4 regions of the Alteromonas sp. ABH2_165 genome follow, and region 3 is predicted to be linked to each of the others. Evidence: predicted binding sites of a transcription regulator. Region 3 holds the regulator's gene; each other region holds the start of a gene.

Region 1 (5,437 bases), on a different contig from region 3:
AGTTCGATTCGGCACTTTCCAACAGCTCTTTTGCATTTGCTAAGGCAGAATCTGTCACTTTATCGCCTGCGAGCAATCTTGCCAGTTCATCAATACGGTTTTGACGGGTTAATGGCAACATTTGTGTTTCTGTGGTTGTGCCATCGCTGAACTTGGTAACAAACAACTGATTATGGGCCTGCGCGGCAACTTGAGGTAAGTGTGTTACGCACATTACCTGACTCACTTTGCCGAGTTTGCGTAGCAGGCTGCCTACAATCGCCGCCGTCGGCCCGCTGATACCGGTATCTACTTCGTCAAATATCATTGTTGGCGTTGCGTTTTTATCGCTGGTGAGCACTTGTATCGCTAATCCAATTCGAGAAAGCTCACCACCGGAAACCACTTTTTCCAGTTGATCGGCGGGCTGCCCAGCATTGGTTGAAACGCGAATGATTACGTCGTCCAGCCCATGACTTGTGGGCGTTTTGTTCTCATCGTATTCAACGCCTATTTGCATACATGCATGCTGCATATTCATCTGGCGGATTTGACCTTCAATGGCGGTGGCAAGCTTAGCTGCAGCCTTCTGCCGGGAGGCCGATAAGGCTTCACACGCTTTTATATACTGGTTTCTCGCTTCTACAACTTCTTGTTGTAGATCTTCCAACCTACTCTCATCACCTTCCAGTTCAGCAAATTCTGCCGCTAAGTTTTGATGATGTGAAAACAGTTCTTCTGGCATTACTGCATGTTTCCGTGCCAGTTCCATCGCTTTGCTGTATCGAGATTCAACTTGTTGCAGGCGTAAGGGATCTATTTCCAGACCATCACAATAGCCGCGCAATTCTCGAGCGGCTTCCTCCACCTGAATTGAGGCATCGTTGAGCAACGCAATGATGGGGGTAAGTGCGCTGTCATGCTCTTCCAACTCACTGAGTCGATCCAGGCCGTTTTGGATGATAGATAGCGCATTGCCTTCATCATTCTCATACAGGTTATAAAAACTGGTTTGAGCTTGTTCCAAAAGCGTTTGCCCATTGCTTAAACGCTTATGCTCTGTTTCAAGCTCGATAAACTCGCCTTCTTCAATGGCAAACTCATCCAGTTCTTTAACCTGATAAGCCAATAATTGCTGGCGGTCTGCGCGTTGCTGCGCCTGTGTTTCCAGCGCCTTTAGCTCTGCCTGTTTACTCTTCCAGCTACGGTAGTGTTCCGCAACGCTGTTTAATAAGGCTGGGTGTGCGGCATACTGATCCACAAGTTTTCGCTGATAGTCATCTTTAAGCAGCTGTAAATGCGTATTCTGTCCATGAATAGCAATGAGGTACTGACCAAACTGTTTTAATTGCTGAAGTGAAACTGGTGTACCGTTAATGAACGCTTTAGAGCGGCCTTCACGAGAAATAACGCGACGCACGAAGCAACTGTCGTCTTCGTCATCGACTAACTCTTGCTCGTCAAGCCAGGCGAGTGCGGCTTTGTGGCCACTTAAATTGAAGTGGGCGACAATTTCAGCCTTGGTGGCTTCTTTTCTCACCGCACCGGCATCTGCTCGCTCACCTAAACAAAGGCTGAGCGCATCTATCGCAATAGATTTACCCGCACCAGTTTCACCGGTAACGGCCGTCATTCCCGCTTCAAAGTTTACGGACAATTGTTTTACAACAGCGAAGTTTTTAATCGATAAATTGACCAGCATTTTTTCACCGCAGTATGTTTATACAGTATGTGTAAATATATACAGTATTTTGGCGGTGTAAAGTGAAGTTTTTATTGAGGGTGGGAAAGCGCCAGTGGATAGCTGCTTATCCAATTGATTTACTAGCGAATTTAAATGTCAGCAGCAATATGCTCCTAAGCGATATTCCGTTTATATCGGTTATGGAGCGCTAGCGTGTAACCAGATGTCAGGGCCTTTAGCCTCTGCACTTTTGAAGCTTTTCACTGGAGTGACACAAAGATCATCGTAAAGCCGCGGGTTTGCAAGGATCTCATTTACCAAAGGGTCGTTTTGTTCGCCGCTTAGCCAGGCATCGATAACCTGGGGATCTGTTGGCAAAAAGCACGGGATGGACTTTTCGTGGAACTGGCTGAACCCAGGCTGGGGCGGGCGGGTGATCACTGAACAAACAGCGCAGCCATTGTCAAAAATACGGTAAACGGCGCCGATGAGCAGCCCCCGCCGCGCTTTCATCAGGTAATGCGCTTTGCCTTTACCTACCGGATTCGACTCGCCCACAGCCGTAGCGGCAACGATAGCGCGGCGTGATTGTATAGCATGTTTCCAAAATGGACTGTCGAGGTTTCTGGCGTTGAACGTTGTGCGGTCGCCTAATAACAGGCTGTCACCGTAGGGTTTGGCATCGAACCACCAGGTCGCATCAATGCTTGTTTGGGGACTCACGATGAGATTCGAGATTTTTCGTGAAGGATCTTTTCCATAAGCCGGGTAAAAGTTAATCACGTTCTCATTTTCTGCAGCGAAAAGAGGCAAGGTTTCAGTTAAACCTGCCTCAGATAACACTTCCTGCAAACCCGTGGATTTCGGTTCTCGTTGAATAAAGCCGCACATAGCAATCTCCAAATCTATTCAGCGTTTAAGATACGCTGATTGCGGCCCGATGTTTAGTGAAGGTGAAAAATAATCCTCGTGGTTATGCGACAACGTCACTCATAACATCTTGCAGCACAAAGGATTTTTTATTTGAATGCAGACGAATCCACAGGCCGGGATTTGCATCTAACTGTTGTTTTGCCATTTCAATGTCGGTGCTGAGTGGTGAATTCATAACATTAGCATAGGTTTGTATCTTGGCCGGTGCAGTAGACGCATCGACCACTGATTGCACAACCTTTTTTGCCGAGAGAATTGCTGCGGGGCCCAGGGTAAGGATAAAACCAGCCGCGCGACACTCTTGTTCATCGGCCTCACTGATGTTGCTGCCTCCGGCTTTAAACTTGCTGATGTGGTGTTCCAAAATGCTGCTGGAAATGGGAATAAGACCAGCCATATGTTCAGCTTTTGCACCGGAGCCGGGCTTTATATAGGCGAGGTGAGAGGCTGCGTTGTCTTCCGGACCATGACCAATAAAGAAAATATCCAGTCCGCCTAACGATTCGAGTTTATCGAGGTAAGCGGTGAGGCCAGCTTCCAGATTGGTTACATCGGTTTGCATGGGCGTAAAACTGTTAATTTTGGCGAAGAAGTCATCGCCCAGAATACGCTCAAAATCTCTTACAAAGCTCAGACTATTCGCCATGCTCATCGGTGCTAGTGCATCTTGGGTAAACACATTCAATCGCGACAATACAGGATCAAGTTCACGGGTACGCGCCTTTTCACCGAGTAACCGGTGAAACGCTTGCGCACCACGGCCGCCAAGCAACGCGATATTTATTTCTCCGGTTTTTTGAGAAGCGGTGGCAAGCAATTCTTCTAACATGGCTTCTCCCACGGCGGCTTCAGATGGCAGGATGTGAGGCTGAATACCAAAATCGGTAAAATCACCGTTAACGTGGTTGGTGGAAAGCCAAATATTGCCTTGCTGCTCGTCCCGTTTGAATGTCATTGATTACCTCTTTTGATGCTGCATTGATATTTTATTAGATTATCATGCTACCGGTAGCATTTCATTTCGTTATTATGGCTTCTAAATCACTTTCAGTTCTCATCGCTTACAATAATCTCTTGATGCCAACTGCGTAACACAGCAGCGCCGTACTTTAGCGCTTTAACTTAGGTTTCCCGCGCATCCAGAATTGCGCACCGTCGTAGGGTAAATCTTCTTCTACGGTGAAGGTTTTATCAGCAATGATCTTGCCATCCAGTTCCAGTGTCATGCGCCAGTCTCCCACTTTATTTTCCAGTGGCTCCCATAATGTGTCGCCAAGATAGAAATCCCAGTCGTTAGAACGAATGTACTCTTCGCCGTTGAAGGGAGGCATGGGCTCACCGTGTTTATCCGGAATATCGGGATGATAAATACAAAAGCGGACTTTCTGGTTCTTGGCCTTTTTGATATTAACGATGAAACCGAACTCAATATCCAGTTCGAGAGGTACGCTCTGTGTGAAGGTTTTAATTTTAGGAAGCGCTTTGTCGTCGGCATCCCACTTAGTGTGAATGCCGCAGGTCAGCATTTCAATTACCGGTTTGTGCTTAGCCATTTTTAGAAGCCTTCAGTAAAACGGCCTATGATATCGGAAACCGCAGAGCAGATAAAAGTCAGTAGTAAAGAAGCCTGAAATTCAGGCGTTCTTTTTATCATTTTTTTTATCGTCTTTCTTTTTGTCTTTCTGGATACGCACTTCAGTACCGGCCTGGATACCATCAGGTGGACTGGTAATCACGCGCTCATTGCCGGACAAACCCGATTTTATTTCGATCATGGTACCCAAATCACGCGCTAGCTGAACGGGCATTCTGACGATTTTATTATCATCAGAAACGGTTGCCACCGCCAGACCGTCCGCGTCAAAAATGAGCGTATTGGAGGGCAGGGTATACGTGCCGTCAGGTTGTGTAGTGTCCAGTGCAACAGATGCAAAGCTGCCGGGAGCCAGTTTGCTGTCATCATTATCAACCAGGATCTGCATAAGGGCTGTACCACTTTCTTTTTCCACCATACCTGAGTAGGCGGTGACCGCTGACTTTACTTCCTGAGAGGTGCCAGGAACTGAGATAGTTGCCCGGGATCCTACTGAAACCTGATCGAGATAACTTTGCGGCACACGAACATAAACCCGGATTTTATCGGTTTGCGAAATTTCGTATAACCATTCACCACCGCTGTTACCAGCAGTGATTAAATCGCCGACATCAATATTTCTGGCGGTAACTACGCCGCTGAACGGTGCTTTTATATTTGCGTATTGCTGCTGCACTTTAAGATAGTTTAACGACGCACGGCTTGATTCTACAGTGGCAGCCAGAGCATTGTACTCACTGGTTTTCTGATCGGCTTCCTGTACTGAAACAGCGTTAGATTTCACCAATTCCTGCCATCGTTGGGCCGTCGTTTTCGCCAGCGCAGCATCGGCTTCTGCCACATTCAGGTTTGCTTCAGCTCTGGACAGTTCCTGGTCAATATCCGGCGTGTCGAGTTCTGCCAGTACATCGCCTTTTTCTACCTTATCGCCAATGTCTACTAACCAGTTAGCGACATAGCCGTCTACCCTCGCGTAAATGGAGGCGGTTTTGAATGCTTCCAACCGTCCCGGAAGGCGGATTTGTTCCATATTTTCCTGTTTTTCCGGTTTTGTTACCTTGACCGGAAGAACAGCAAGCTGCTCAGTTCGCTCAGCCAGTTTTTCCTGCTGACGGGCCTTAACAAAAAATCCACCGCCTGCGAGGATTACAGCAATAATAACAACAGACACTGCAATCAGGCGGATGCTAATCATACCTAATGGATAAGTTTTCATGAGTCTTCTCCTTGAGACTGCGGTTGTGATG
Region 2 (5,437 bases), on a different contig from region 3:
CGGCAGATACGCCGATATTGCCACCGGCGCCTTCAAACATATGCACTGAACCGCGCAGCGGCGTATCTTTTATTTTAACGTTATCAAAATCCTGAGCGAATGCGCCACCTGTGCAGCCAATAAGCGTGACTACCGCTATCAACGAATTAATTTTTTGTTTAACTGGAAATATCATCTTCTTTCCCTGTTTACGTGTGTTATGGCTGATACGTAGCTTACAAATGAACAGTGCATTTGCAGTTCAGGTTTACCTGATGTCGCTTCAACGGTATCCGTTAGTCCGGATTATGCTCGTCAACATAACGAAATCTCGGTACAGCTTCGCCATCAACCTCTACATTCTCAACAAACATCTCCAGTGGTCTTACCCACAACGCTCTGTCGCCGTATTCGGGGCGATAGACGACCAATTTAGTTTCGTCTTCGGAATGGGTAGCCACACCAATAACAGTATAAAAGTTGCCTTTATAATGCTGATAAGTTCCGGGTTTAATGCTGTTTGGCACCTTAGTCATCCTCCAAAGGTAGCTTTAATTGTTCAACAGATGTTCCGTCAGCCAGACCAATATGAATACCCACCAGCCTCACACCTCTTCCCCTTGAACGCTGCCAGGCTTCGTCGAGGAGTTCATAAAAGAAAGGCGCTTCAATATCGTGATGCCGGTGCTCTACTGTGGTCTGTTGAAAATCCTGGAATTTTAGCTTAACACCCTGCGAGCGTATGAGGCAGCGTTTTGCGCCAGATTTCTGTAAATGTGACGCTATTCGTTGCTGCATTTTCTCCCACAACGCAGGGATAACGTCCCGGCACTCCTCTAGCGAGTGTAAATCTGTGCTAAAGGTACGTTCAACACCTATGGATTTGCGTTCCCGAGTGGTATTAACATCACGATCATCAATACCGTGAGCACGATTCCACAACACGGTGCCAAATTTCCCCAGCTCCTTTTGCAAACGCTCGAAGGGGTATTTCCGCACGTCAGCACAATTATGCAAACCCAAGCGCTGCAACTTTTGTTGCGTCACCTTACCTACCCCGGGAATTTTAGCCAATGGCATGGCACGAACGAAACTATCGAGTTTGTCCGGCGTGATCACACACAGGCCATCGGGCTTGTTTTCATCACTGGCAACTTTGGCTACAAACTTACAAGGAGCGACACCAGCAGACGCGGTTAGATTCAGCTCTTGCTTGATTCGCCGGCGAATATCTTCAGCGATTAACGTGGCGCTGCCATTAAACAAGCGCGTGTGTGTGACATCAAGGTAGGCTTCATCGAGTGATAAGGGTTCGATGAGATCGGTGTAATCGTTGAATATTTCGCGGATTTTCTGGCTTTCTCTAACGTAAACATCCATGCGGCCAGGTACGAGAATGAGATCAGGGCACAAACGTTTCGCATAAGCGGTAGCCATAGCCGAACGTACACCGTATTTACGCGCAGGGTAGTTGCAGGTAGAAATAACGCCACGGCGGTCAGAGCTGCCGCCAATAGCTATGGGCTTATGGGTTAACGACGGATTATCACGCATCTCAACTGCCGCGTAGAAGCAATCCATATCAACGTGAATGATTTTCCGCACATCGCCACCACACTGTATACATACACAGCATTTTAACGAAAATTGCCAGCAATAGAAGTGTTTAATTGGTCTGCTCTAATACTCCTCTTCTCTTTGCTGAATAAAGCAGATTTTTTGCAAAGTATTATTTCGCCCTTGCTAAAAAATTTCTGAAAATTTATCCACGCCACCTATAAATCTGTTTTTATTTCATTTTTATGAATTTAAATATTAAGTGACGCCTATCTGTCTGTACCGCCCTGTTGCTGTATCTCGCAGCGAAATACTCACCCCTGTAATACGTGTCTATTCCGATACGAGATTATGCGACGTTATACGTTACAGCCCCCACCTATCCGTAGTATAGATTTCGTGCTGCTTAGCAAAAGTAGCTTTTACAACGCTTGCGTATCGCCGTTTCATTTAGCCGATTTTTTAGTCGACGGAACGGCAAAGGAAAAACAATAAAGCCATCTGAAATGGCGTGCACAGGCCGGTTAAACACCCCGAAGTAGCGCTCCGCAGAGAGCGAGTGGGAAAAAATAACGACAAGACAGGAAAATAAATGTCCAAATCATACACATTTCCAACCAAAACCCTTATTGCAACGTCATTAAGCTTAATTGCTCTGTCGGCGAATGCGATTACTGAAACCAGCGACGCAGGTCCGATCAAGGTAGCGTCATCGCCCCTAACACCATTAGATTTGAAAGAACTTCGGGCGCTCCAGCGCAATGCAAGGGGTGGCGCGGAAGAGCGCTATATTGTGACCTTCAAGACAGGTATTGCTGAAGAAACAGAATCTGGCCTGGAGACTACCAGCAAAGCCAATCCGCGGGCGATGTCAGTAGCATCAGTGAAATCGGCCATTCAGCGTGTAGGTGGTAAAACACATAAAGTAATGTCACGCCATGGTATGGCGTCGGTAACGCTTAACAAGAAAGCACTCAATGCGCTTATGAAAAACAAAGACATTGAGGTTGCTCCCGATCCAAAACGCCACCTGATGGCGCAGACCACACCTTACGGTTACAACATGGTTCAGGCAAACCAACTTTTCCAGTCTGATACCAGTGCCCGTAAAGTGTGTATTATCGACACAGGCTACAATCTTGGGCATCCCGATCTTCCCGGTCAAAATGACGGTGTTACCGGCCAGGGGAATAACAGTGCGGTTGGTAACTGGTATAACGATGGGAACGGTCATGGCACACACGTGGCAGGCACCATTGCTGCCTACGACAACACAGAGGGCGTGATTGGCGTTTATCCCGGCGTAAACTTACACATAGTGAAGATTTTTGATGATAGCGGCAGCTGGACTTACGCTTCAGATATCATCACCGCCATTGACCAATGTCAGGATGCTGGCGCCGACGTGGTAAACATGAGTTTGGGCGGAGCGGGTTCATCGTCAGCTGAAGCCAACGCGATGCAAGGCTTTGTTGATGACAACATGCTATTGGTTGCCGCTGCTGGTAACGATGGCAACAGTTCCCTTTCTTATCCGGCATCTTACGATGCAGTTGTTTCAGTTGCTGCCGTAGACTCCGGTAAGAACCGTGCGAGCTATTCTCAGTATAACTCACAGGTTGAAATCTCAGCCCCTGGTAGCTCGGTCTATTCAACCTATCCTACAAACAGCTATGCGACTCTTAACGGTACATCCATGGCGACCCCTCATGTTGCAGGTGCAGCGGCACTGGTATGGAGCTTTCACCCTCAGTGTAGCGCAAGTCAGATACGCAGTGCATTAGCCGCAACTGCGGAAGACCGTGGCAGCGCAGGTCGTGATAACTATTACGGCTATGGTCTGGTTCGCGTGGGAGAAGCCAACAGCTACCTGAACAACAATGGTTGTGATGGCAGTGGGGATGGCGGCGGTACGCCAACGGAACCCGGTGTAGAACCGGTATCAGGTCAACTTACTGGTCTTTCTGGTTCACGTTCAGCTTGGGATCGATACACCTGGACCATCCCCGCTGGCGTTTCCACTATGACCATTCAGATTGCCGGTGGCAGTGGCGATGCAGATCTCTACGTGCGATACGGCTCTCAGCCCACGACCAGTGCGTACAATTGTCGCCCATATAAGAGTGGCAACAACGAAGTATGTACCTTCACTGCACCTGAAGCGGGAACATGGCATATCGGACTGCGCGCATATAGCACCTATAGCAATGTAACCATGAGCTATTCTTACGAGTAATCCCAACCTCTCGTAGAATAAAAAAGGCCGGTACAAGATGTATCGACCTTTCTTTACACTGTTAATTCAGCGTACCCATTACAGGATCTGGTTGTCTTTCCATTCCGCAATTTTCTTCTGACGGGCTTCTTCTCTTTCCATGCGCGCTTTTTTCCGGTCGCAAGGCTCCGGGCAATCACAGGCCTTTTCAATACCCAGCGCACCTAACCCGCCGCAGCTACCGGCGATAGACTTCTTTTGCACCATGTATCCAACACCCATGGCCATCACCATGGCGAGAAAGAATACGAATGCGAGAATAAAGGTGGACATAGTTAACGACTCCTAATTTTTCACTTCAACGATTTCATCGAACTGTGGCGAAGCATATTCTTCAAATCCGTCTTTCGTTCGTTTGATCAGAAATACGGCTAAATCCTCTTTCTCCGCAAGCGCTTTTGCTTCATCCCAGCCCATCACGTTAAATGCCGTAGCTAAACCATCAGCTGTCATTGATGACGGATGCACCACAGTAACCGACACCAGATTATGGGTGATTGGTGATCCCGTGCGCGGGTCAATCAAATGCGAATAACGTTTGCCATCCATCTCATAGTAATTGCGGTAGTCACCCGACGTTGCAATTGCATTGGTACCCACTGAGACAATTTTCTGTACAGAGCGTTCCGTTGACACGGGTTTCTCAATGGCTATCAACCATTCCTCACCATTGCCCCGTTCGCCCTTCACGCGCATTTCGCCGCCGATTTCTACCAGATAATCATGTACGTTATTCTTCTCCATGATTTCCGCAACCTGATCGACACCATAGCCCTTGGCGATGGTCGATAGGTCAACGTAAACCATTGGGTGCAACTTACGCAATCCATCCGGCGTCATATTGATTTTATCAAGACCAACATAGGCGCGCACTTCTGCAACTTGCTCTTCGCTAGGTACTTTTTCAGGGCGCTTATTCGGACCAAACCCCCAAAGGTTTACCAACGGGCCTACCGTTACATCCAATACACCGTGACTAAGTTCACCGAGTCTAAGCGCTTCATTCACTACTTTCGTTGTTTCAGCACTCAGAGCCACAGGCGTTGTGTAACGATTCTGATTGAAGCGAGATAATTCTGACGTTGGGTCGTAGGTAGACATCAGCTTATTGATTTCTACCAAACGCGCATCGATCTCATCCTGCAGACCTTCAATTTGTCCGCGTTCATCAATCACATACTTTACATTGTAGGTTGTCCCCATGGTGTTGCCATGAAGATGAACAACCTGTTTTGCTTCCTGAGCACAGGCACTCAGAAGCAGACCAGCAAGAAAAACGATACCAATCCGCAAATACTGACTAATCACTTGTTATCCTTTATCGACTAAAAAAGGGGGCTAAGCCCCCTTTTCAATTATACCGTTTGCTGATTAACCACCAAAGTCATCAAGCATGATATTTTCGTCTTCTACCCCAAGATCTTTCAGCATGTTAATAACAGCTGCGTTCATCACAGGAGGACCACACATGTAGAATTCACAGTCTTCCGGTGCTGGGTGGTCTTTCAGGTAGTTTTCCAACAATACGTTGTGGATGAAACCTGTTGCACCAGTCCAGTTATCTTCAGGCTGCGCATCAGACAGTGCGACGTGCCATTCGAAGTTATCATTCTCTTTGGCCAGTTC
Region 3 (5,437 bases):
CTATCTCGTGGCTGCAATCGTGTTCAGAATTGGCTATGCGTTGTTGGATATTCCCCACAATGCCATGCTTGGTACGCTAACAAGCAATAGCCGTGAACGCACAAAGTTGTCATCTGCCCGCATCTTCTTCAACGCATCAGCCATTCTGGTTTTCGCTGCCTTCGCGGGTAAAGTTATTGCGTTGTTGGAAACCCCGGGAGATGACCTTCGATTATGGATGTTGGGCCTCTGCTGCCTGTTTATGCTGAGCAATATTTATTTATGCATCATGCCCGTGTGGTCATTACAAATTCAGCCTCTTCAAGTACAGCGGCCGCCACTGAGAGCCACCTTCACAGCGTTGTGTAAAAATCGCGCCTTTATGGTGCTGGCATTGTATGCGCTTTTACCTTGTATCTTTATTCCAGTGTTTTACAAATCCGGCGTCTACTTCGCCAGTATGTTACTGGCAGACGAAAAACTCACAAACTGGCTCATTATAAGCTTGGCCATTGGTAAATTGGTGGCATTGCCCGGCTTCGTAAAGCTGTCGTACCTGATAGAAAAGCATCACGCCATGATTCTTGGCTTAGTGGGTCTGATTGCGGTGTTACTCATATTCATGGTGTTTACGCCCCGGTCGCTACCTTTCCTGTGTTTGGCGTTCTTCTCGTGTGGCATTTTTGCCGGGGGGCTCATGGTGTTGATATGGTCCGCGCTACCCGACACTATCGAATATGGTTTGCGAGAAACGGGGGTAGTGAACCCTACGCTAACCTTTGGCGCTTTCCACCTGGTGATGCGGGTGAGTGATGGACTGTCATTCGCGGTGATAGCGGGGGTACTGGAATGGTCTGCGTTGCAAACTGCAGGAAATGCAGAATTCTTTGTCGATAGCATTGCCATTATTGCCGCTATCGGCTGTGTCCTTGGCGTTGCCGTGCTCTGGTTTTATCCGATTACCCATCAATGTCACCAGGAAATGGTAAATACAGCTGAGGAAAAAACCGCAATCAATCAACGTTGATCACTTGTCAATCTTGCATAACTGTATATACTCACAGGAACTGTATAGAAAAACAGGGCTGTTTATGCGTCCACTTACCCCAAGACAAACGGAAGTTCTCGAACTCATTAAAACCACCATGCTGGAAACCGGTATGCCGCCAACGCGTGCCGAAATCGCCAGGCAACTGGGTTTTAAATCGGCCAATGCGGCGGAAGAGCACTTAAAAGCACTGGCACGAAAAGGGGTAATCGAAATCCTGGCGGGTACCTCCCGGGGTATTAAACTGAATATTCCTCTGGAAGGTGAAAACGAGGAAGATGCCGGTTTACCGTTAATTGGGCGGGTTGCTGCCGGTGAGCCAATTCTGGCCCAGGAACATGTGGAAATGCACTACAAGGTCGATCCTGACTTGTTCCACCCCCGTGCAGATTTTCTGCTGCGCGTAAACGGCATGAGTATGAAAGATATCGGTATTTTAGATGGCGATCTTCTCGCAGTGCACCGTACTACAGATGTTCACAATGGGCAGGTTGTGGTTGCACGTGTTGATGAAGACGTAACCGTGAAACGTCTTGAAAAACGTGGCCGAGAAGTATGGCTGCATGCTGAAAACGACGAATTCAACACGATTAAGGTAGATTTGGCGTCAGAGCCTTTCAATATTGAAGGTTTAGCCGTTGGTGTGATCAGAAACGCCGACTGGATGTAAGCGCCGGGCACCGTACCAAACAAAATAGATTTTATAGAATAAGAAAGGCGATGCACTGAAGTGAGCATCGCCTTTTTCTTTTATCAATATGGTGCCCTTAACGAAGCGCTAGTGAAGGATTTGCCCTAACTTAATAACTGGTGTGAGCATAGTGCAGTGTTTTTAGTGCCAGCATAAAAACGTCAGCATTTTTTTCGCCACTCACATTCTTCACTACAGTCACTGCTGTGTTGTGTTCACGACACAGAATCGTCATGGTAATACCACCCATGCTGCCGCCTGAATGCATCACCGCGGTGGGAATGTCGTCCATTAACTTAAGTGCTTCCACGTTAGCTTTATACGCTTCCCGTTCTCGATAATCGCCAAAGCCAACTTTCCAGCCAATGCCGTAGCCCACTTCGTCCCCGTTATTTAACGTTGCCCGGGTAAACATGGATTTCGTTGTTTCTGCAGCCAAATAATCACTGGCTACGTGAGCCACTGCAAAGCGCACAATGTCAGATGGCGAGGCAATAAAACCGCCACCTGCCCACTTGTAGCTGTGGTCGGTTTGGGGAGCGTTAATCAAAGTGCCTTCTTCGGTTGTATAGGGCCGGGCGCGGTTTTCGATAATTGTGAACTGATCATCAAATACAGTTTCTTTTAGCGATAAAGGCGCAAACACTTCCTGTTCGATAATCTGACGAAAATCCCGATTGCCATCAGCGCCTTCCATTGCAGCACTGACTAACGTCCAGGCGAATGTGGAATAGCTGAAATCGGTACCTGGTGAGAATTCCAGCGGATCATCCTTAAACATGGCGAGGGCGCTGTTAATATCTGGGTAGGTTTCATTGAGCAAAAACTCATTCGCGCCTTCTTTGTAATGGCGAATACCGGCTGTATGAGAGGCTAACTGACGTAAGGTAATGACTGGCTTGTCTTTCGGCCAATCAGCGACATAGTCGGTTACCGGTGCATCTAAATCAATTTTACCTTCGTCATACAGCCGCATCATTGCTGCCGTTGCGATGAGCTTGGATACACTGCCGATGCGAACCTTGTGGTGCGGTGTCATGGCGACGCGATTTTCTACATCGGCATAGCCAAAACCCTCGGCCATCATAATGCCTTTTTCATTACCCAATGCCATAGTGATGCCTGGCACAGTGTCATGATTAACCGCTTCATTGAACATAGCGGAGATGGCGTTTTTCGGGAGTGGCTTGGAGAACGCGTTAAAACAGAGCGCAAGGGAAAGCGCTGAAAAAAGAAGTGATTTGTGCAGCAAAAGGACAATCCTGTCTGAAGGTTAAACCTTTACCCTACAGGATGTTTTTCATCTGGCAAATAAAAAGCCCGCTTTCGCGGGCTATGCATCTGGACGGTGATGCAGTAATCGATATTAGCGCTATTACTTAGCCGCTTGTGCTTCAGCGGTGATGCGCAGGGTAACTTCGTCACTTACATTCGGTACATACGTGTCGATACCGAAATCAGAGCGTTTAATCGTTGTTTTTGCATCGAAGCCTACCGCTTGTTTCTGAGTCATCGGGTGCACGCCTGCGCCATTCAGTGTTACGTCCAGTGTCACTTCTTTCGTTACACCTTTGATGGTCAGATCGCCGGTGACTTCCATCGTTTTGTCACCCGTTACCTCAACGTCAGTGCTTTTGAATGTAGCTTTAGGGAATTTAGCTTCGTTGAACCAGCCTTCTTCCATGAATTCTTCGGTCAGTTTCGCAACAAAGGTATCCATAGACGCAATTGATACAGAAACGTCTACCTTACTGTCTTCTGGGCTCTCTTTGTCATAAACAATAGTCCCCTCAGCACCGTTAATTGCTGCTGTAGGGTTAGAAAAACCGAAGTGGCTCCACGACGCAATGACATTGGTGTGAGTCGGGTCGATTTTATAAGACACAGGTGCCGCCAATGCACTTACGCTGAACAAACCTGAAAGCAGTACCGCTGGGATCAATTTAGTCATTACCAATTTCCTTTTTAAACTTGGGGTGTCAAAACAATGAATGTTGTCAGATGATTAATGATACGGCTTCCTGAGAAATTAGATGTATTTAAGATCTGAACAAAACATTCTAATAATCAGAATGAATGCAAAACTTGTCATAATGACCGTCTCCTCATTTCACCATTTCAATGAAACCCGCCATTTATTTTTCACCTAAAGTCTAGACATTGAGCAAAAACTGTTTAATTCTTATACCGTAGTTAACAGAAAAATAACAAAATAAGATAATAATTAACAAGTCGGGCGACTATACGACAGAATCCTGTGAGCAGGGTATTACACAAGATTCTCCATCACGGAGGTGTTGAGTGAAAAAACTCGTAAGTAACGCATTGATGGTTTGGGGGGCAATGAGCGTCGTCACCGCGACCAGCGCACTAGCTCAAACTCATTCTACGTCAGAACGCGCAGGCGAACTGAATCTGCGTCAGGGAGTGACGGATATCAGCGGTCAGGTTTACGACCTGCATATGCTGATGTTTTCGATATGTGTCGCCATCGCCGTCGTGGTGTTTGGAGCGATGTTCTACTCCATTCTCAAACACCGAAAATCTAAAGGCGCCAAGCCAGCGCACTTCCATGAAAACGTGAAAGTCGAAATCGCGTGGACGGTGATCCCGTTTTTGATCCTGATATTTATGGCAGTACCGGCAGCCCAAACCCTGATTGCCATGGAAGATACCAGTAAGCCAGATATGACGGTATTAGTCACCGGTTCGCAGTGGAAATGGCACTACCAATACATGGACTCAGACGTTTCTTTCTATTCAGTAATGGCTACACAGCGCGAGCAAATTGAGAACAAGTTCGACAAAGGCGAGAACTACTTACTGGAAGTTGACCGTCCGCTGGTTATCCCCACCAATCAGAAAGTCCGCTTTCTCATTACTTCCGACGACGTGATCCATTCCTGGTGGGTGCCGGACTTTGCAGTGAAGAAAGATGCTAATCCGGGCTTCATCAACGAGGCTTGGACAAAGGTGAATGAACCCGGCATTTATCGCGGTCAGTGCGCCGAGTTGTGCGGTAAAGATCACGGCTTTATGCCGGTTGTTGTTATTGCTAAAACCCCGGATGAATACAAAACCTGGATGACGGAACAGGAGGCCATTGTTAAGCAGGCCAAAGAAGAAGAGGCCCGTTTGCTTGCAATGAGCATGAGCAAGGAAGAGCTAATGGCGGTGGGTGAGAAAGTATACAACTCTACCTGCGCTGCCTGTCATATGCCTACTGGTCAGGGGTTACCGGGTGTATTCCCTGCGCTGAAAGGCAGTCCAATGGTACTTAATGATAAGCAGGCTCACATCGATATTGTGCTCAATGGTAAGAGCGGCACAGCCATGCAAGCCTTTGGCAAAATGCTATCGCTGAAGGAAGTGGCGGCTGTGGTTACCTATGAGCGTAATGCCTGGGGCAACAATACGGGCGATGTGATCCAACCGAAAGACGTGAATGCTGTGGCAAACGGTAACTAGGAGCCTGCTATGACTAAAGCAACCGAAACCTTGATGCCGGAGCATACTGCGGCACACGACAACCTTACTCACGAACACGATCATCATGAACATCATGGCGCTCCAGCAGGCCTGATGCGATGGGTACTGACCACTAACCACAAAGATATCGGCACCCTGTATCTTTGGTTCGCTTTCATTATGTTTTTAGTGGGCGGTGCCATGGCCATGGTGATCCGGGCAGAGCTATTTCAGCCAGGCCTACAAATAGT
Region 4 (5,437 bases), on a different contig from region 3:
CTAGCTTACTGTTACACACCACAAACGCCGTTTTGATATGATCGTACAAACCTTGCGCTAAGTGGCGCTGTTGCCTGAAGACTTCTTCGTCTCGAAAGAAGCGGGCAGCACGAATAAAATGAGGCACTAATCGTTTGAATGCAACATGCTCGAAGGTCGAAAAGTCGTCGTTTTGCTCTGCTCTGCACACGCCCAGGTAAGCTTCATAGCGGGCATCCCGCATTAATAGCGCCCCAAGCATTTTTTCAGCATTCAGCGGAGACAGGATCTGCTCGATGAAAGTGGGCGCATCTTTCTGATCACGAAATACCTTTTCGCTGGTATCGAAAATATCGCCTTCGTGGAGTTTTAGAAACAAAGGCTTAAAAACAGAGAGAGAGGAGAGAGAAGCAAGTGCTTCAGGATTATGGACTGCTTCTTCCTGCACTTTAATGCGAAGGGCGACTTCCCGTTCGTTGACGAGATCTCTGAGCAACAGGAAGGTTTTATCTGCCTGAAAAACCTGATTGCATGTGGCAAGCACTCTTCCCCACTTCCGGGTAAGTGCTGCATCGTAGATTTCGATAATAAGGTTATCGAAATCTACGGTTTCATTTTTAACGTCGTAATCCATAACAGTTCGGCCATCCGAGGTCAGCATTCCAATTCAGAAAACTCAACGTTTATTGCTTAAGCCTAAAAATACTGCTACCCGTAACTGCACACCGCATCGATGAATTAACAAACAGTATTTGTAAGACTGTACCAGACTGGTTATTTTCCGTTCATTATACTTTAGTCAAAGTTACTGATATTTAATCTTGCTGTCGAGGTGTTTCGAGAATAACTATTCCTTTTAGTTACTGTATAAATTCACAGCGGGGTCTGGCATAATCAGGCGGTTTTACTAATCAACTCAGCGGTGACTTGCCTGATGGATGTATCTTTACTTCTCGACGACCTCAACGATAAACAACGTGAAGCCGTAGCAGCCCCACAAACCAACATGCTAGTGTTAGCCGGCGCGGGAAGTGGTAAAACCAGAGTGCTGGTTCATCGAATCGCCTGGCTGATGGAAGTAGAGAACATTGCGCCTTTCTCAATTTTGGCGGTTACGTTCACCAATAAAGCGGCCAAAGAAATGCGTGGCCGCATTGAAAGTTTGATGAAACGTAGCATGCATACCATGTGGATGGGCACGTTTCACGGTTTAGCTCACCGGTTGCTGCGCGCGCATCACGCCGAAGCCGGGTTACCGGAAAACTTTCAGATCCTCGACTCAGACGATCAGTACCGCCTAATCCGACGTATCCTCAAAGCCATGAATTTGGACGAAAAGCATTGGCCGCCAAGGCAGGTGCAGTGGTATATCAACGGCAATAAAGACGAAGGCTTACGCCCCCAGCACATTGATACGCACAACGACCATACCCAACAAAAAATGCGCGACATCTACGCGGCTTACCAGGAGTCTTGTGATCGTTCAGGATTGGTGGATTTTGCCGAGTTACTACTGCGTGCCCACGAACTATGGGCTCGCAATCCAGAGATCCTCGCTCACTATCAGAAGCGGTTCCGCGCTATACTGGTCGACGAATTCCAGGACACCAACAATATTCAGTACGCCTGGCTACGCATGCTGTGTAGCACTGGTGATAACACCATTATGATCGTAGGTGATGACGACCAGTCAATTTACGGGTGGCGTGGTGCTAACGTCGATAACATTCATAAATTTCTAAAAGACTTCCCCAAGCCAGAAACAATCCGCCTAGAGCAGAACTATCGGTCTACCAGTACCATACTCAAAGCCGCTAACGCCGTTATCGACAATAATACCGGCCGCCTGGGTAAAGAACTCTGGACTGACGGCGCCGAAGGTGAACTGGTATCGGTGTATGCCGGCTTTAATGAGCTTGATGAAGCCCGTTTCATCGTCTCGCAAATTAAATCCTGGTTGCAGCAAGGTCATCCGCTGGCTGAATCCGCCATTTTGTATCGTAACAATGCCCAGTCGCGGGTTTTGGAAGAAGCTCTACTTCATGAAGGTTTGGCGTACCGTATTTATGGTGGTTTACGATTCTTCGAACGTCAGGAAATCAAAGACGCTCTTGGTTACCTGCGCATGATTAACCATCCACACGACGATGCCGCTTACGAGCGCGTGGTGAATACACCAAGTCGAGGTATGGGAGAAAAAACCCTGTCCACCATCCGGGAAACAGCGCGAGCGCACAACTGTTCACTGTGGCAGGCGAGTAATTTATTAATCGCTGAGGGCGCATTAAAAGGCCGCGCAGCCAATGCACTACAGAGTTTTATTTTACTGATCACAGAGCTTGAACAGGCTACCGAAGGCCAGCCACTGGAAGAACAGGCAGATAAAGCCATCCGTCAGTCCGGCCTTTATGCCATGTACCAGGCTGAAAAAGGGGAAAAGGCCCAGGCAAGATTAGAAAACCTTGAAGAGTTGGTTACCGCCTGTAAGCAGTTTGTCGTGCCAGAAGAGGCCGATGAAATGACGCCGCTGAGTGCCTTTCTTGCCCACGCTTCTCTTGAAGCAGGAGAAACCCAGGCCGACTCCGATCAAGACGCGGTGCAAATGATGACCATCCATACAGCGAAAGGTCTGGAGTTCCCCCTGGTATTTATGGCCGGGGTGGAAGAAGGCATGTTCCCAAGCCAAATGACCAACGACGAACCCGGCCGCATGGAAGAAGAGCGTCGACTTGCGTATGTAGGTATGACGCGAGCCATGAAGAAGCTGTTTATCACTTATGCAGAAAGTCGTCGCCTATATGGACAGGATAAATACCATACGGCTTCCCGTTTTATTCGTGAAATTCCCACTGAGTGCGTTGAAGAAGTGCGGCTTAAATCCACGGTATCACGTCCGGTACATAACCGTTTCTCTCGTGCCACATCACACGAAAGCTTCGAACAAACCGGCTTCCAGTTAGGGCAGCGGGTGACTCACCGCAAATTCGGTGAAGGTATTGTGCTGAATTACGAGGGTTCTGGCGACCATGCCCGAGTGCAGGTAAACTTTGATGAATTCGGCAGTAAATGGCTGGTGCTGGCTTACGCTAAACTTCAGCCAGCCTAAGCCGATACCTTTCAGATACGTCTATAGTTTACAGAGTTAGCCTCGCTGGGGTCGGAAATGCAAACGAAAGTGCTGGTGATTGAAAGTAGCCAGAAGGGCCTTCAATTGGTGTCAAAGCTAGTGCGTAAGGCTGGCTTGATCCCTGTTGGAGTGAGCTCCCTTACCGAAGCCCAAGTGCGCTTTTCTCTGTCTACTCCAGAGGAATACCTCTGTGCGGTAGTCGCTTACAGCCTGCCCGATGCACCACATGGCGAGGCGATCGACTTTACCATTTCTGCGTTCATGCCCACCATTGTGGTGACAGACCAAGCCGATGCCGAAACCCGTAAAGCCATTCTCGGCCGTGAAATTGTTGATTATCTAGTAAAAGATAATCATCAAATTTACGACTATTTAAGCCGCCTGCTTGCCCGGTTGGATAAAAATAAATCGATTGGTGTATTGGTGGTCGATGACAAGCGTAAAAGTCGCACCGCCATGGTATCGCTGCTGCGACGTCACAACTTTCTCGTTTATTCTGCCAATGGGCAAGACGAGGCCATGGCGTACTTATCGGACAATCCGCATATTCAGCTGATGCTTGTCGATTACACCATAGATGGTAACGAAGGCATTCATTTTATCGCTGAGCTACGCCGGGCCTATTCAAAAGAAGAAATGGCGATTATTGGTATCGCGGAAGACCGAACAGGCCTACTGCCAGCTACGTTTTTAAAAAGCGGCGCCAATGACTTTTTACGTAGCCCCTTTTGCCATGAAGAGTTCTTGTGCCGGGTCATGCAGAACCTGGAATTGCTAGAGAATGTTGAAACCCTGCGTAGGGTAGCCAATTCTGATTACCTCACTGGCTTACCAAACCGCCGTCATTTCTTTTTTTCTATTGCCACGCAATATCGACAGTCGCCAGAAAATCAGGCATTAGCACTTATCGACCTAGACCACTTTAAATCGGTGAACGATACCTACGGCCACGATGCCGGCGATGCGGTGTTGAAAACCGTTGCTGAACTTATCGCATCACTCTTTAGTGATGTGCCAGTGGCACGTTTCGGCGGTGAAGAATTTTGTGTATTTCTGCCTTTCCAGTCGGCACAAGAAGCGCAAAAGCGTGTTGAAGATTTCCGTCTTCTGGTGTCAGAAACCCCCGTTCTTTACAAAGACAAGTTGCTTAGCATTACCAGCAGTATCGGATTGGTGTTTGCTCATGGGGAGAATATTGAAACCTTGCTTACAGAAGCCGACAAGCTGCTTTATAAGGCGAAGTCGAGCGGGCGAAATCAGGTTTGCGCCCGCTCTATCTGAAGTTTGCGCTGTTGCTGACGATACGCGCGCAATGAATCGGTACTGAACACCACCAGCGCCAACCAGACAAAGCCGAAGGTAATCAATCTGGACATCTCAAACGGCTCGTTGTACACGAATAAGGCCAGCACAAACATGATCGACGGCCCAATGTACTGAAAAAAGCCGAGAGTGGAATACATTATGCGACGGGCAGCTGCTGTAAAACACAGTAAGGGTGCCGTAGTCACTAAACCAGCAGCCACAATTAAGGCATTCAGAGACCATTCATTGGCAAATAAATCGCTTTGTTCACTGGCGAAACCCACCCAGTAAACCAATGCAAATGGCAACAGTAATGTGGTTTCTATAAACAACCCCGGCAAAGAATCCACCGCCACTTTCTTACGCAGTAAACCGTAAATACTGAAAGTGATAGCCAGCACCAACGCTATCCAGGGTAAATGACCAAAAGTGAAAATCAGGATCCCTACCCCAGTGAGTGCCAATCCTACCGCTACTTTTTGCATTGGCCGCAATACTTCTCCCAGGAACAAGCGCCCAAAGAACACGTTTATCAATGGATTGATGTAATAACCTAAACTGGCTTCCAACAAGTGATCGTTATTAATTGCCCAAATGAAAAGCAGCCAGTTCGCACCTAATAGCAAGCCGGCGCAGAACAGGACTTTCATGACGGTGGGGCTGCGTAGTGCAGCAGAGACTTTCGGCCATTGTTTCAGCGCAAAAATGAGCCCAAATAACAGTACTGCAGACCAGACTATCCGGTGCATCAGTATATCCATGGCCGGTAAGACCTGCAGCTGCTTAAAATACACAGGTGCAACGCCCCACATCGTGTAAGCGGCAATGGCGCAAATGACGCCGACTTTGGTGGCCTGGGAGGCGGAGGACTGACTCAATGGAATTCCACGGAAACAAAAAAGGACCTGCATTGTTGATGATATGTTTCATCAAACGCAAGTCCTTTGAGATAGCAGGCAGATTACAGCAGAAAAAGCGTTCCCAATCCGAGAAATGCGACAAAGCCGACGATGTCTGTCACGGTTG

What was found. The regulator LexA, encoded in region 3, represses DNA repair genes until DNA is damaged. The targets are predictions, from matches to a motif close to TACTGTATNNNNATACAGTA.
Region 1: a site for LexA is predicted at 1,690-1,709, ahead of recN (DNA repair protein RecN). Genes of this name have one in related genera too.
Region 2: a site for LexA is predicted at 1,595-1,614, ahead of dinB (DNA polymerase IV). Genes of this name have one in related genera too.
Region 4: a site for LexA is predicted at 841-860, ahead of uvrD (DNA helicase II). Genes of this name have one in related genera too.

Annotation. Positions count from the first base shown of each region.
Region 1 is NZ_JBSWWF010000001.1:762,791-768,227, forward strand. Features, by position in the region: gene recN (DNA repair protein RecN) at 1-1,681, opposite strand, end outside; gene ACXAFQ_RS03405 (SOS response-associated peptidase family protein) at 1,862-2,554, opposite strand; gene ACXAFQ_RS03410 (6-phosphogluconolactonase) at 2,637-3,551, opposite strand; gene ACXAFQ_RS03415 (DUF3859 domain-containing protein) at 3,706-4,149, opposite strand; gene ACXAFQ_RS03420 (efflux RND transporter periplasmic adaptor subunit) at 4,231-5,406, opposite strand; gene ACXAFQ_RS03425 (efflux RND transporter permease subunit) at 5,403-5,437, opposite strand, start outside.
Region 2 is NZ_JBSWWF010000005.1:89,232-94,668, forward strand. Features, by position in the region: gene ACXAFQ_RS11105 (MBL fold metallo-hydrolase) at 1-175, opposite strand, end outside; gene ACXAFQ_RS11110 (DUF1653 domain-containing protein) at 276-506, opposite strand; gene dinB (DNA polymerase IV) at 508-1,584, opposite strand; gene ACXAFQ_RS11120 (S8 family serine peptidase) at 2,129-3,772, shown strand; gene nqrM ((Na+)-NQR maturation NqrM) at 3,851-4,084, opposite strand; gene ACXAFQ_RS11130 (FAD:protein FMN transferase) at 4,097-5,119, opposite strand; gene nqrF (NADH:ubiquinone reductase (Na(+)-transporting) subunit F) at 5,183-5,437, opposite strand, start outside.
Region 3 is NZ_JBSWWF010000002.1:139,345-144,781, forward strand. Features, by position in the region: gene ACXAFQ_RS05195 (MFS transporter) at 1-1,006, shown strand, start outside; gene lexA (transcriptional repressor LexA) at 1,071-1,697, shown strand; gene ACXAFQ_RS05205 (serine hydrolase domain-containing protein) at 1,828-2,970, opposite strand; gene ACXAFQ_RS05210 (YceI family protein) at 3,094-3,669, opposite strand; gene coxB (cytochrome c oxidase subunit II) at 4,062-5,186, shown strand; gene ctaD (cytochrome c oxidase subunit I) at 5,196-5,437, shown strand, end outside.
Region 4 is NZ_JBSWWF010000010.1:63,260-68,696, reverse strand. Features, by position in the region: gene ACXAFQ_RS18380 (hypothetical protein) at 1-613, opposite strand, end outside; gene uvrD (DNA helicase II) at 914-3,085, shown strand; gene ACXAFQ_RS18370 (diguanylate cyclase) at 3,143-4,387, shown strand; gene rarD (EamA family transporter RarD) at 4,363-5,322, opposite strand; gene ACXAFQ_RS18360 (magnesium transporter) at 5,373-5,437, opposite strand, start outside.